One region of the Bradyrhizobium sp. USDA 3262 genome, then DNA from elsewhere that is predicted to be linked to it. Evidence: riboswitches for the same ligand, from Rfam matches in the RefSeq annotation. Region 1 holds a riboswitch; the other holds the start of a gene.
The links. A riboswitch is a leader RNA that binds a small molecule or an ion and turns the genes downstream of it on or off. The one in region 1 is predicted to bind S-adenosylmethionine.
Positions count from the first base shown of each region.

Region 1 (7,555 bases):
GCGACGAGGACGACAATTGCATCGCGCCCAGCATGTTCCTGAAGCAGCATCTGCCGGCCGCCGGTCTCTCGTTCTTCCCGAAGTCGGGTCACGTGCTCAACCTCGAGGAGCCGGCGCTGTTCAACGAGATGGTCGAGCGCTTCATCGCGCTGGTCGAGGCCGGCCGCTGGCCGGTACGCGATCCGCGGTCGCTGGTGGCGGCGCCGGTGTAGTCCTGTCATTCCGGGGCGCTGCGCAGCATCGAACCCGGAATCTCGAGATTCCGGGTTCACGCTTCGCGTGCCCCGGAATGACGCCATGACGTCACTTCCCCTGCCCACCCCGGCTGAGCAGGAACACGCCCTGCTCGCCGAACATGTTCCACACCCACCACGGCAGGTTGAGCGGCACCGGGCGGCCGTAGAGATCGAGCGCCACCGCGCGCTCCATCTTGACGTTGATCTCCTCGCACAGCTGCACGAAATCCTTGATGGTGCAGAAATGGATGTTCGAGGTGTCGTACCAGCTCGCCGGCAAATTCTCCGTGCGCGGCATGTGGCCGCCGATCAGGAGCTGCAGCCGCATCTTCCAGAACCCGAAATTCGGGAACGAGACGATGGCGCGCTGGCCGATGCGCAGCAGATTTTCCAGCACCACCTTGGGCTGCCGCGTCGCCTGCAAGGTCTGCGACAGGATCACGTAATCGAACGCATCGTCGGGATAGTTGACGAGATCGGTGTCGGCATCGCCCTGCACCACGGCGAGCCCCTTGGCGACGCAGCCGTTGACGCCCTCGCGTGACAGCTCGATTCCGCGGCCGTCGATGCCGCGGCTCTCCAACAGCTGCAGCAATTCGCCATCGCCGCAGCCGACATCGAGCACGCGCGAGCCCGGCCGCACCATGTCGGCGACCAGGAGATGATCGGTGCGATGGCCGCCGGTCCGCTCCGGCGCGATACCCGGCAAGGGCAATGTCTGCTGCATGCTCATGACTGGCCGTCGTCCTTCAGTCCGCGCGCCTTGCCTGCGGCCAGCAGGAAGGCGCGGGAGATGTCGAGGAATTCGGGTACGTCGAGCAGGAAGGCGTCGTGCCCCCTGTCGGTCTCGATCTCGGCGAACGACACCCGCGCGCTCGACGCGTTCAGCGCATGCACCAGCGCGCGCGATTCCGCGGTCGGAAACAGCCAGTCGCTGGTGAACGACACCACGCAGAACCGCGTCTTGATGCCGGTGAACGCCTTCGCCAGCACGCCGTTGTGGTCGGCGGCGATGTCGAAATAGTCCATCGCGCGGGTCAGATAGAGATAGGAATTGGCGTCGAAGCGCTCGACAAAGGACGAGCCCTGGTAGCGCAGATAGCTCTCGACCTGGAAATCCGCATCGAACGAGAAGGTCGGCAGCTCGCGGTCCTGCATCCGCCGTCCGAACTTGCGGTGCAGCGCGGCGTCCGAGAGATAGGTGATGTGCGCGGCCATCCGCGCCACGGCGAGCCCGCGATGCGGATGGGTTTCCTCGTCGACATAGCGGCCGCCGCGCCAGTCCGGATCGGCCATCACGGCCTGGCGGCCGAGCTCGTGGAACGCGATGTTCTGCGCCGAGTGGCGCGTCGAGCAGGCGATCGCGAGCGTCGAGAACACGCGCTCCGGATAGGCCGCGGTCCATTGCAAGACCTGCATGCCGCCCATCGAGCCGCCGACCACGCAGAACAGCGTTGTGATGCCGAGGCGATCGATCAGCATCGCCTGTGCGCGCACCATGTCGGGGATGGTGATGATCGGGAAATCGAGTCCCCACACCTTGCCGGTCGCGGGGTTCAGCGACGCAGGGCCGGTCGAGCCCATGCAGCCGCCGATCACATTGGAGCAGATGATGAAGTATTTATCGGGATCGATCGGCCGGCCGATGCCGACCATGGTCTCCCACCAGCCGGGCTTGCCGGTGACGGGATGGATGTTGTTGACATGCTGATCGCCGGTCAGCGCGTGGCAGACCAGGATCGCGTTGGAGCGGTCGGCATTGAGCTCGCCATAGGTCTGGTAGGCGATCTGGAACGGTGCGAGATCGACGCCGCAATCGAGCTTGAGCGGCTGGTCCATCCCGAACTTCGCCACCAGTGACGACGGATGGTCGGCCTCATGGGCGCGATCATCGCTCGGGGTTTGTGGGCTCGGTATCGGACGCACGTTGCTCATCTAGGCGACCCTGCCTCCGCGCGGGAGGGCTCGACGGACCTCAGGCCAATAAAAAACCCGGCCTGAACAAAGGTTCGGCCGGGAGCTAATAAGGTCCCCGGCCTGTTTAGCGAGTTGTTTAACGTGGCTGCAAGCCGGCCGGCTCAAATGACCACGGGACGCAGGGAACGTAGTCCCCACGCCCCCCGGCGTCAAGACAGCCTTGCCCACGGCCAATTGGTTAACCGAATGCGCAAGGCACGCCTGCGACGTTTCTCTTTGCTTTCGCGGCCCGTCTTTCCTAATCAGGGACCCTGTCCGACGCGGCAACGGGCCGCCCCGACGACAAGGTTTGAGAGCATGTCCAACCCACCCCCGTCGCCGCCCTCGCTGCAGGAGCTGCGCAAGGAAATCGATGCGATCGACGAGCAGGTTCACCGCCTGTTGATGGCGCGCGGCGACATCATCGACCGTCTGATCCAGGTCAAGAAGACCCAGGAGGTCGGCTCGGCGTTCCGCCCGGCGCGCGAAGCCAGCATGATGCGCGAACTGGTGCGGCGTCATCGCGGCATCCTGCCGCTCGACACCATCGAGAGCATCTGGCGCGTCATCATCTCGACCTTCACCTATGTGCAGGCGCCGTTCGCGGTGCATGCCGATGTTTCCGTGGGCGAGTCGGCCATGCGCGACTCGGCGCGGTTTCACTTCGGCTTCGTGGTGCCTTACGTCTCGCATTTCAGCGCACAGGCCGCGGTCGAGGCGGTGGCGAAGTCGAAGGGCGACCTCGCGCTGGTCTCCGCGATCGCAAGCCGTACGCCGTGGTGGAATGCGCTCGAGGCCAGTGGCGCGCCGAAGATCATCGCGCGGTTGCCGTTCCTCGAACGCGCCGACCATCCCGCCGCGCTGCCGGTGTTCGTGATCTCGCGGGTCGCCGACGACGCCATGGTCACCGAAGTGCAGACCTGGAGCGTGCGCGTCTCCGGCTGGAACGCCGATGTCGCCCGCGCGCTGGCGCCGCTCGCCGAGATCGTCGCGGTCCCGGACACCGCCTTCGACGGCGCGGCGCTCCTGGTCTCGGTCACCGGGCAAGACCTGACTAACAAGGGTTTCGAGGCCATCAAGCTCGCCCTGATCCAGGCCGGCGCCTCGGTGCGCTCGTCGGCCCTCGTCGGCAGCCACGCAACGCGCTATACGGTGCCCTCTAACGGATCGGCCAGGACCTGAAGCAAGAGCCGGCCGCCCGTCCAGGTTTTTGTTTTGACGCGTTTTCTTCACGCGAACCGGTATCCACTTCGCTCGAAAACGCTCTGTTCGGAGTTGATGATGTCCCGCCCCGTGCCGAACCCCGGCATCCTCGATATTGCGCCCTACACGCCCGGCAAGAGCCCGGTGCCGGAACCGGGCCGCAAGGTGTTCAAGCTGTCCGCCAACGAGACGCCGTTCGGTCCGTCTCCGAAGGCGATCGCGGCCTACAAGGCCGCGGCTGACCATCTCGAGGACTATCCGGAGGGCACCTCGCGCGTGCTGCGCGAGGCGATCGGCCGCGCCTACGGGCTCGATCCCGACCGCATCATCTGCGGCGCCGGCTCCGACGAGATCCTCAATCTCTTGGCGCACACCTATCTCGCGCCCGGCGACGAGGCGATCTCGACCACCCACGGCTTCCTGGTCTACCCGATCGCCACCATGGCGAACGGCGCCAGGAACGTGATCGCGGCCGAGACCAATTTCACCGCCGACGTCGACACCATCCTCAAGGTGGTGACGCCGCGCACGAAACTGGTCTGGCTCGCCAACCCGAACAATCCGACCGGCACCTATATCCCGTTCGACGAGGTCAAGCGGCTGCGCGCCGCGCTGCCGTCGCATGTGCTGCTGGTGCTCGATGCCGCCTATGCCGACTACGTCTCGCGCAACGACTACGAGCTCGGCATCGAGCTGGTCGCGACCACGGACAACACGGTGGTGACGCACACCTTCTCGAAGATCCACGGCCTTGCCGCGCTGCGGATCGGCTGGATGTTCGGGCCCGCGCATATCGTCGATGCCTGCAACCGCATCCGCGGTCCGTTCAACGTCACGACGCCGGCGATGCTGGCGGCGGTGGCGGCGATCGAGGACACGGCGCATGTGCAGATGTCGCGGAGCCACACCGAACAATGGCGCAACTGGCTGACCGAGGAGATCGGCAAGCTCGGGCTGAAGGTGACACCGAGCGTCGCCAATTTCGTGCTGATCCATTTCCCGACCGACAAGGGCAAGACCGCGGCGGAAGCCGACGCCTATCTCACACGGCGCGGCCTCGTGCTGCGCGCACTAAACAATTACAAGCTGCCGCATGCGCTGCGCATGACCATTGGCACCGAGGAGGCCAACCGCCTCGTGGTCGAGGGACTGCGCGACTTCCTGGCCGGAAAGTGACATCGTGACCACCGCCCCGCTCTTCAAACGCATCGCGCTGATCGGCTTCGGCCTGATCGGCGGCTCGATCGCGCGCGGCGCGCGCGCGCAAGGCCTGGTCGGCGAGATCGTGACCACCGCGCGCTCGGAGAAGACGCGTGCGCGCGTCGCCGAGCTCAGCATCGTCGATCGCGTCGTCGAGACCAATATCGAGGCGGTGAAGGATGCCGACCTCGTCATCCTCTGTATCCCGGTCGGCGCCTGCGGCCCGGTCGCCGCCGAGATCGCCGGGCATCTCAAGCCCGGCGCCATCATCTCCGACGTCGGCTCGGTGAAGGGCGCCGTCGTCAAGGACATGGCGCCGCATCTGCCTGACGGCGTCCACTTCGTCCCGGCGCATCCGGTGGCCGGCACCGAGCATTCGGGGCCGGATTCCGGCTTCGCCGAGCTGTTCATCAACCGCTGGTGCATCCTCACCCCGCCCGAAGGCACCGATCCGGCGGCGACCGACCGATTGCGCTCGTTCTGGGCCGCGCTCGGCGCCAAGGTCGAGATCATGACGCCCGATCATCATGACCTCGTGCTCGCGATCACCAGCCATCTGCCGCATCTGATCGCCTACACCATCGTCGGCACCGCGGACGAGCTGGCGCAGGTGACGGAATCCGAGGTCATCAAATTCTCCGCCGGCGGCTTCCGCGACTTCACCCGCATCGCGGCCTCGGACCCGACGATGTGGCGCGACGTATTCCTCGCCAACAAGGACGCCGTGCTCGAGATGCTCGGCACCTTCAACGAGGATCTGTCGAAGCTGACCCGCGCGATCCGGCGCGGCGACGGCGAAGCGCTGTTCGACCACTTCACCCGCACCCGCGCCATCCGCCGCGGCATCGTCGAGACCGGCCAGGACTCCGCCGCGCCCGACTTCGGCCGGCCGCACGCGAATCTGAAGACGTAGGCGGGGCTCGGTCCGCCCACCGGCGGACGCAGCGAGCTGGTAGCCTCCAGCAGGAAAGCCGGCGCGTCGCTGATGACAGGGAGCGATAAGATGATACTCAGTCCGGATCATCTGACGATCGCAGTGGCAGATGCCGGCCCAGCGATCGCGTTCTTCGCACTGCTCGGCTTCAAGAAGACTCACGTCGCGACCATCGACGGCGGCGTTCCCGCCCGGTACATGGGCATGCCGGCCATGAGAGCGCAGCACATCACCCTGACACTCGAAGGAGCGGATTTTGAGATCCAGCTGCTTCAGTTCGACCCGCCCCCAGGGACGGATCCGGGGGTGCATCCGACCAATCTGCGAAAGCTGGGCTTCAATCACCTCGCCTTCCGCGTCGACGACATCGAGGCGGCCACCGCGCACCTGGTGGCCAACGGTGTCACCATGCTGAGCGACGAGATGGACTACATCAGCCGGAAGCTCCGGCTGTTCGAGGGCCCGGAGGGCATCACCTTCGAGTTGGTCGAGCGGGACGCCTGAGACTACGCTGGCCAGGCCTTTTGCATTGCCCCAAGGACACCCCCCAAGGCTGCCCCGGTGTCAGCTTGTGGTCGAAAGCGCACATCCTGGCAGCGCGGAATGATGTCGGCTGTTGACCCGGGCGGACCTGACCTCCGGCTAGCCCGGGCCGCTATCTCGCCCCATTATCACGAGACCTCAGGCGCGCTATCATCCGGCCATTCTTTGGACAAGACTGAAGCGAGTGCTGGAGGCTGATCGCCCCTGACGGATAGCCGAGTCGGTACTCTTGGGTGACATTGCACGGAAAGGGATACGTCAATGAACTCCACACCCACTCCGGACCCAGTTGGATCGAACGGTAGCCTGAGCGCGCGGGCCGACGAAAGACTCGCGGAAGCCCACAGGCAGATTGCGCGCGCCGATGAAGAACTCACGCGCTTGAGTGAACAGCTCGCAAGAATGGAGCGCGATGCCGCGTCCCGCCCTTCGGTGCAGCCAAACCCGCCCTCGGTCGAACCTAGCCCTGCTTCTTCCGGGCCCAGCCCCTCTTCTTCCGGACCTGCCTCGCAATCGCGACCCGGAAGACCGATATTCCGAGCCCTCACCGCCTTGTCGGTGGCGGCATGTATCGTTGTCGCTGCCCTGGCTTTGCAGTCGTCATATGGTGGGGAAGCCAAGTTGCTTGTCGCCCGTTGGGCGCCGCAGCTCGTTTCAACTCCAGCATTGCCGCCGGATGATCCGCAGCCTCCGGCGCAGCCCGCTCCACCTGCCGTTCAGGTCGCCGCGGCAGACACCGCTCCGCCCCAAGCCACGCCGTTGCCTCAGCCCGCACCACCGCAGGACGCCGCGCCGACGGCCAACCCAGCCCTTCCCGATCAGACGCAGCTGCTGCAAACGATCGCACGCGACCTCGCGAATGTTGAGCGAAATATCGAGCAACTAAAGGCGAACCAGCAACAGATGGCCCGCGAGAACTCCAAAGCCATTGAGGAACTCAAGGCGAGCCAGGAAGAAATGAAACGGGCGCTCGCGAAGGTTTCCGAGCCGAAGGCCTCACCGCCTCCGACGCAGCCGGCTCCGGCCGTGCGCAAGCCCGAGCGGACGTCTATCCCGCCATACGCAAGGGCGCGACCTCGAATCCCAAGGGAGTGGTTCTACGACGAATGGTGACCGTCGATGCAGCCATCCTTCAGTTCCGGATCGCTTTAAGCCGGCGGCAGGCCGAGTGACTGCGCGGCCTCCATCCAGACCGGCAATTCGCGCTGATACAGCGCATTGCTGTCCTTGAAGCCGATCGCGGGCTCCAGCACGAAGGTCGCGAGCACCTCCTTCACCTTCGGATCGCTATTGGCGGCGACGCAAATCTCCGACAGCCGATCGACGATCGGCTGCGGCGTCGCCTTCGGCAGCGCCCAGCCCGAGAAGCCGCTCACGGTGAAGAACTTCGACGTCGCGCCCTGCTCGGGCAGCGTCCTGATCTCGGGGATCGCGTCGACCTTCTTCGAGTGAACTCCGAAGACGACGCCCCGGTTGCTCTGCA
Region 1 covers NZ_JBSSCT010000001.1:82,041-89,595, forward strand. The annotation lists gene ACVWYP_RS00410 (alpha/beta fold hydrolase) at 1-212, shown strand, start outside; gene metW (methionine biosynthesis protein MetW) at 304-969, opposite strand; gene metX (homoserine O-acetyltransferase MetX) at 966-2,171, opposite strand; SAM riboswitch at 2,257-2,336, opposite strand; gene ACVWYP_RS00425 (chorismate mutase) at 2,511-3,374, shown strand; gene hisC (histidinol-phosphate transaminase) at 3,474-4,571, shown strand; gene ACVWYP_RS00435 (prephenate/arogenate dehydrogenase family protein) at 4,576-5,508, shown strand; gene ACVWYP_RS00440 (VOC family protein) at 5,599-6,033, shown strand; gene ACVWYP_RS00445 (hypothetical protein) at 6,694-7,185, shown strand; gene ACVWYP_RS00450 (Bug family tripartite tricarboxylate transporter substrate binding protein) at 7,221-7,555, opposite strand, start outside.

Region 2 (7,555 bases), 300 kb from region 1:
GCCGCCGGCGCCGATGAAGATCAGCCGCGCGGTCTGCGCCAGCACCGGACCCAGCACCTTCGCGGCGCCCTGCGAGGAGAAATACATCGACATCGCCAGGCCGATGAACGCGTACATCGGCGCGGCGGTCGAAAGATATTGGTGGCTGGTCGCCCGCACATGCGGATCATTGGTGAACAGATTGACCCAGAGGTCGGGGAAGACGGCGATGAAGCTGCCGACCACGCCGACCGCAAGGAACGACACCGTGCCAGCGGTCCAGGCGATGCGCCGGGCCCGCGCGACGCGCTCGGCGCCGACCGCCATGCCGATCATCGGCACCGAGGCGATGCCAACCGCAAACGCAACCGAGGTCAGCATGAATTCGAGCCGCGCGCCGATGCCGTAGCCGGCGAGCACCGCGGTGCCAAATTGCGCCAGCATGTGGGTGAAGATCGAGATCGTCAGAACCGATTGCAGCGGCGAGAAGCAGGACACTGCGCCGACCTTGAGGATGTCGATGAACATCGCCCATTGCACGCGCAGCCCCTTGAGCTTCGGCTTCACGCGGGCACGGCCCGAGAACAAATACCAGCCCATCACGCTGATGCTGATCGAATAGGCGATCAGCGAACCCGCGGCGACGCCACGCATGCCGAATTGCGGCACCGGGCCGAGCCCGAGCCCGAGCGTGCCGCCCAGAATGATCTGCCACACCGCCGACGACAGGATCATGGTCGACGGCAGCTTCATGTTGCCGGTGCCGCGCAGGATGCCGGCCATGGTATTCATCAGCCAGGGCAGGATCGCGCCGCCGAAGAACACCTGCGAATAGGCGATCGCCTGCGCCAGCACATTGCCGCGGCCGCCGAGCAATTCGAGCAGGCGCGGACCGAAGATCAGCATGCCCAGCATGAACGTCAAACCAAAGGTCAGGCCGATCAGCAGCGCATGCATCGCCAGCGTCGAGGCGCGCTCGATCTCGCCGGCACCGAGCGCACGCGCGATCGCGGATGCGACGCCGCCGCCCATCGCGCCGCCGGACATCGTCATGGTCAGGATCACGCAGGGAAACACCAGCGCCATCGCCGCAAGCGACTCGACGCCGAGCCGGCCGATATACGAAGTCTCCGCGATGACGACGCAGGTGCCGGCGGAGAGCGCGATCACGTTCGGCCAGGCGAGCCACAACAGCGTGCGCAGGATCGGCCCGTCGAGCAGCGCATTGCGCGCCGGCTTGGTCACCGGCGGCGGCAGCGGCCGCTCTTGTTCGTCGACAGGTATTTCGGCGAGGCCGAGATCGGACATTTCCACTCCCACGCGCGATCTGGGGAGCCGCGCCATGGTGTTTCCCTACCATGGCAATGGCGGAATCCACGTGCGCGGGACGCAAGGGGGGCCTGCGCGATTGCAGGTGAACCCGGATGAACCTTGGCGCTAGCCGATCGACCACACGAACGGTGCGCCGGCGGCACCATTCGGCTTCAGATGCACCGGAATATGCCGCCCGCAGCCGGCGGCCAGCCCTTCGAACAGGCCCGTCAGCACGCTGGCGCAGGCCGGATGATAGTCGGCGACGTCGGCCATCAGCTTCCAGCCGTGCTGGCGGATTTCGAACTGGCCCTCGGATTCGGTGATGTCAGCGACATCGTCCTGCGACTCGAAGAGAGTGCGCAGGAATGCGGCAAATTCCGTGGCACGGCCACGGCTCCCGCCGAGCGCCTGCGCGACCTCGTCATAATACTGCATGCCGATCAGTCTGCCGGTGAGATGCAGCAGATAGCTCGCATCCTCGGGGCCGAACACCTGCACGATGACCGGCGCGGCCGTCTTCACATATTCCATCGCGTAGTTGCGATAGGCCTTTTCCAGCCGCGGCTTCGGCCAGCTGTCGACCGGCAGCGCCGGCGCGGTTCTGGAATCGAACAGCGGCGCCTCGAGATGGCGCGCGAACACGAGGCGCTGATCGAGCTCGAGCGGATGATCGTATTCGCAGTAATAGCCCTCGAGCCCGTCCTGGCCGTCGACGCTCTGCTTGGTGCAGACGAAGCCGAGCCGCAAATCCCCGAGCGCGACGCCGTTGTTGGCGTGCCAGCCGCGCAGCATCGCGCGCGAGACCTCGCCGGGCACGCCGCAGATCGCCGTGCCCTTCCAGATCCAGCGCGGCGGCGGATAGCGGATCCAGGCCTTGCGATCCGTCTCATACATGTATTCGACATGCACGCCGCCGATCCAGTTGGAGAGGTAATGATATTGCGCGGCCGCGACCGCCGGTGGCAGGCCGTCGAGGCCGAGCTTCTTCAGGCCGGGCAGGAAGCGTTCCTGCTGCTGGCGGCGAAACACGCGGAAGACGAATTCCGCTGCATCAGCCGTGCCGCGCCGCGTGACCACGGTGAGGATCAGCCCGGTGAAGAAGGCGTGATAGAGATCGGCGACGCTGCGCCATTTGCGCCACTGCGTTTCTTGTGCGCTTTCGCCTGCGGTCATGTTCGCTCCCTGGCTCTTGTTGGCGAGGTCGAGCTCGCATGCGCAATCGTAGCCCGGATGCAGCGAAGCGCAATCCGGGGCGGCGCGTTGCAGCGGCGCGAATCCCGGATTTCGCTTCGCTCCATCCGGGCTACGGAATTAAGCGCGCGCGAAACGGAATTACACACTCGGTGTCATCGCCCGACTTGATCGGGCGATCCAGTATTCCAGAGCCGGTGTGACCGATCGAGAAGCCGCGGCGTACTGGATTCCCCGCTTTCGCGGGGAATGACAGCGGAGGAATTCCGCTACACGCGAAAATGTTTCGACAGCTTCAGGCCCTGCGCCTGATAGTTCGAGCCGATGCGCTGGCCGTACAGCGCGTCGGGACGCTCGAGCATCCGTTCATAGACGAGGCGGCCGACGATCTGGCCATGCTCGAGAATGAACGGCACCTCGCGCGAGCGCACCTCCAGCACGGCGCGCGCGCCCTTGCCGCCGGCGCCGGCATAGCCGAAACCGGGATCGAAGAAGCCGGCATAGTGGACGCGGAATTCGCCGACCAGCGGATCGAACGGCACCATCTCCGCAGCGTAGTCCGGCGGCACCTGCACCGCCTCTTTCGAAGCAAGGATGTAGAACTCGCCGGGATCGAGGATGAGGCTGCCGTCGGGCCGCGCCTTGATCGGCTCCCAGAAATCGTCGACCGCATAGCCGCCGCGACGATCGACATCGACCACGCCGGTGTGGCGCTTGGCGCGATAGCCGACAAAGCCGCCCGAGCTCTCGCCGGAGAGATCGACGGAAAGCGCAACGCCATCGGAGAGATCGGCATCGTCGATATCGACCAGCCGCTCGGCGGCATGCAGCGCATCGAGCTCGTCGGCGGTCAACGTCGCCTCGCCGATCCGGAAGCGGACCTGGCTGAGCCGCGAGCCCTCGCGCAGCAGCACGGGAAACGTCTTCGGGCTGATCTCGGCGTAGAGCGGGCCGTGATAGCCGGCGCCGATCATGTCAAAGCGGCGGGTGCCGTCGGCGATCACGCGGGTGAAGACGTCGAGCCGTCCGGTCGAACTCTTCGGGTTGGCCGCTGCCACGATCTCCGGCGGCAGCGCCAGGCTCTCCAGCAGCGGCACGATGTAGACGCAGTTGGTCTCCAGCACCGCGCCGTCGGACAGATCGATCTCGTGCAGCTTCAGCTGGTCGATCCGCTCGGCGACGGTGGCATCGGGTCCCGGCAGGAAGCTGGCGCGGACGCGGTAGGCGATGTCGCCAAGGCGCAGATCGAGGCTGGCCGGCTGGATCTGGCTCTCGACAAAGTCGTAGGCGGGCAGAATGAGGCCGGCCTCCGCCATCTCCGCGATCATGCGGTCGGGCAGGATTCCGTTGGATTCATCTTCCAGCGTGAACGACACGATGCGGTCCCTCGGCGATCCCTCGAGATGGCCCAAAATCATACTCCAGGCGGCCATCAAGCCCCAAAATATGGGCTTTTACGGGTTATCCGATGACCGTCTTGACGGAAAGGGCGCGAGGGAATATCAGCTGCACTTATCCCGTGGTGATTTGAGCCGGCCGGCTTGCAGCCACGTTAAATAAGTCGCTAAACAGGCCGGGGACAGTGTGATCCCGGCTTGTGGAGGTTGCTCCAGGCCGGTTTTTTTTGTGGCCAGTTTCCGAGGGAAATGGCCACTTCGGAGGTCACATGTCTGAATCTGAAGGTACCGCCCGCTTTCGTCCCGAAACCCGCCTCGTCCACGGCGGCACGCTGCGCTCGCAATTCGGGGAGACGTCGGAAGGGCTGTTTCTCACCCAGGGCTACGTCTACGACACCGCCGAGCAATGCGAGGCGCGCTTCAAGGGCCAGGACCCCGGCTTCATCTATTCGCGCTATTCCAACCCGACCATCGCGATGTTCGAGCGCCGCATGATCGAGCTCGAGGGCGCGGAAGCCGCGCGCTCGACCGCGACCGGCATGGCCGCGGTGACCACCGCGATCCTCGCGCCGCTGAAGGCCGGCGATCATGTGGTGGCCTCGAAGGCCCTGTTCGGCTCCTGCCTCTACGTGGTGCAGGACCTGTTGCCGCGCTACGGCATCGAGACGACGCTGGTCGACGGCCTCGATCTCGACCAGTGGCAGCGCGCATTGCGGCCGAACACCAAGACCTTCTTCCTGGAGAGCCCGACCAATCCGACGCTCGACGTGCTCGATATCGGCGCGATCGCAGAGATCGCGCATAGCGGCGGCGCCCGGCTGATCGTCGACAATGTGTTCGCGACGCCGATCTGGCAGAGCCCGCTGTCGCTCGGCGCCGACGTCGTGGTCTATTCCGCGACCAAGCATATCGACGGCCAGGGCCGCTGCCTCGGCGGCGTCATCCTGTCGTCGGAGGCCTTCATCGCCGAGCACATCCACAATTTCATGCGCCAGACCGGGCCGTCGCTGTCGCCGTTCAACGCCTGGGTGCTGCTGAAGGGGCTGGAGACGCTCGGCGTCCGCGTCCGCGCCCAGACCGAGAACGCGGCGAAGATCGCCGAGGCGCTGGCCAGGCATCCGAAGATCACGCGGCTGGTCTATCCGGGCCGCCCCGACCATCCGCAGGCCGAGACGGTGAAGAAGCAGATGGGCGCCGGCTCGACGCTGGTCGGCTTCGAGGTGAAGGACGGCAAGGCCGGCGCCTTCCGCTGCCTCAACGCGCTGAAGATCTCGCGCATCTCCAACAATCTCGGCGATGCCAAGAGCCTGGTCACGCATCCCGCGACCACGACGCATCAGCGCCTGGCGCCGGAGGCCCGCGCCGAGCTCGGTATCAGCGAAGGTTTTATTCGCTTCTCGGCCGGGCTCGAGCATCCCGACGACCTGATCGAGGATTTCGAGCGGGCGCTGGCGCAGGTTTAGGGCGAACAGAGAAGTCTGGAGAGTTCGGCGCCCTCTCCCGCTTGCGGCAGGGCTATCGCATATGCCCCTTGGCGACCGCGCAAGTGCTGGGCCTCGTGGTTCGAGACGCGCCGCAAGCGGCGCTCCTCACCATGAGGGTCTACTATTGTGCCGCAAAACAAGACCTCATCCTGAGGAGCCCGCCGAAGGCGGGCGTCTCGAAGGATGGCCACGAGGGCACCGCCACGAAATGCGATAGCCCTGCGCTTGCGGCGCAAGTGCTCGGCCTCGTGGTTCGAGACGCGCCGCAAGCGGCGCTCCTCACCATGAGGGTCTACTATTGTGCCGCAAAACAAGACCTCATCCTGAGGAGCCCGCCGAAGGCGGGCGTCTCGAAGGATGGCCACGAGGGCATCGCCACGATATGCGATAGCCCTGCGCTTGCGGGGAGGCGAAGGAACAGCCGCTTACGTCGCCGCCGTCGTGACGCCGCCGTCGACTACGATGGTCTGGCCGGTCATGAAGGTCGAGGCGTCGGAGGCGAGATAGGCTACCGCGCCGGCGATCTCGTCGGGCTCGCCGATGCGGCGGAGCGGCGTCGATGCGGTGCGGCGCTTCAGATTGTCCGGATCCTCCCACAGCGCGCGGGCGAAGTCGGTCTTCACCAGGCCGGGCGCCACGCAATTGACGCGCACGCCCTTCGGCCCCCACTCGCCGGCGAGGCTGCGGCACAGCGCGAAGTCGGCCGCCTTGGAGATGCCGTAGGCGCCGATCACCGTCGAGCCGCGCAGGCCGCCGATCGAGGAGATGATCACGACCGAGCCTTTGCCGCGCCCGGCCATCTGCGGAATGGTCTGCGAGCACAGCCAGATGTTGCTCTTGACGTTGGCGCCCATGATCTTGTCGAACGCCTCGTCCGTGATGTCGAGCAGCGGGCCGTAATACGGATTCACCGCGGCGTTGCAGACCAGGATGTCGATCTTGCCGTAGTGCTTGATGGTGCCCGAGACCAGCGCCTCGACCTCGTTGCGGCGTGAGATGTTGCAGGGGATGACGAGCGCATCGCCGCCCGCCTTCTTGATGCCGTCGGCGACTTCTTCGCAGGCGTCCGCCTTGCGCGAGGAGATCACGACCTTGGCGCCGAGTTTGGCCAGGAGCTCGGCCGAGGAGCGGCCGATGCCGCGGCTCGAGCCGGTGATGACCGCGACCTGGCCGGTGAGATCGAACGGGGTGTTTTTCATTGTTGTTGTTTCCCTGTTGTTGACGCGTCATTCCGGGATGCGCCGCAAGGCGCAGCGCCGGAATCCAGAGGTTGCGGCGCGAGATTCCGGGTTCTCTCTTCGCGAGCCCCGGAATGACGCCTGTGTGGTTACGCCAGCAGCCCGCCGCCCTCGCTGACGCGACGGAGGTGGTAGTCGGTGTCGCCGAGCGTGTTCTCGATCATGGTCAGCCGCTTGAAGTAGTGGCCGATCTTGGCCTCCATGGTCATGCCGATACCGCCATGAAGCTGGATCGACTGCTGGCCGACGAACTTCAAGGATTTGCCGACCTGCACCTTGGCGGCCGCGACTGCGGACGCACGCTCCCTGGCGTCGTCGAAGTCCGACGCCATGGTGGCGAACATCGACATGCTGCGGGCCTGCTCCAGCGCCACGAACATGTCGGCGGCACGGTGCTGCAGGCTCTGGAACGAGCCGATCGCAACGCCGAACTGCTTGCGGGTCTTGATGTACTCGACGGTCTCCTTCAGCGACTCGTCCATCGCGCCGACCGCTTCCGCGCACAGCGCAATGCGGGCTTCGTCGGCGACCCGCTCGATCAGCGGCAGGCCGTTCTCGGGATCGCCGATCGCAGCGTCAGCGCCGACCTCGACATTGGTGAAGCTGATGTCGGCCGCGTGCAGGCCGTCCTGGGTCGGATAACCCTTCCTGGTGACGCCCTTGGCATCCGCCGGAACCAGGAACACGCCGATGCCGGTCTTGTCGCGCTGGCCGCCCTTGGTGCGCGCGGTCACGATCAATGTGTCGGCGTTCTCGCCGTTGAGCACGACGAACTTCTCGCCGTCGATCACCCAGCCGGCGCCCTTCTTCTTGGCCGTGGTCACGACGTCGAAGAGATCGTAGCGCGAGTTCTTCTCGAGCTGGGCAAAGCCGAAGGTCCTGCTGCCGTCGATGATGCCGGGAATGTACTTGGCCTTCTGCTCGGCCGAGCCGCCATGGCGCAGGAAACCGC
Region 2 covers NZ_JBSSCT010000001.1:377,178-384,732, forward strand. The annotation lists gene ACVWYP_RS01805 (MATE family efflux transporter) at 1-1,287, opposite strand, end outside; gene ACVWYP_RS01810 (hypothetical protein) at 1,417-2,466, opposite strand; gene ACVWYP_RS01815 (2'-deoxycytidine 5'-triphosphate deaminase) at 2,754-3,860, opposite strand; SAM riboswitch at 3,994-4,073, shown strand; gene ACVWYP_RS01820 (O-succinylhomoserine sulfhydrylase) at 4,151-5,344, shown strand; gene ACVWYP_RS01825 (SDR family NAD(P)-dependent oxidoreductase) at 5,791-6,564, opposite strand; gene pimD (pimeloyl-CoA dehydrogenase small subunit) at 6,693-7,555, opposite strand, start outside.
Region 2: another riboswitch for S-adenosylmethionine. It lies ahead of ACVWYP_RS01820 (O-succinylhomoserine sulfhydrylase); the one in region 1 lies ahead of metX (homoserine O-acetyltransferase MetX).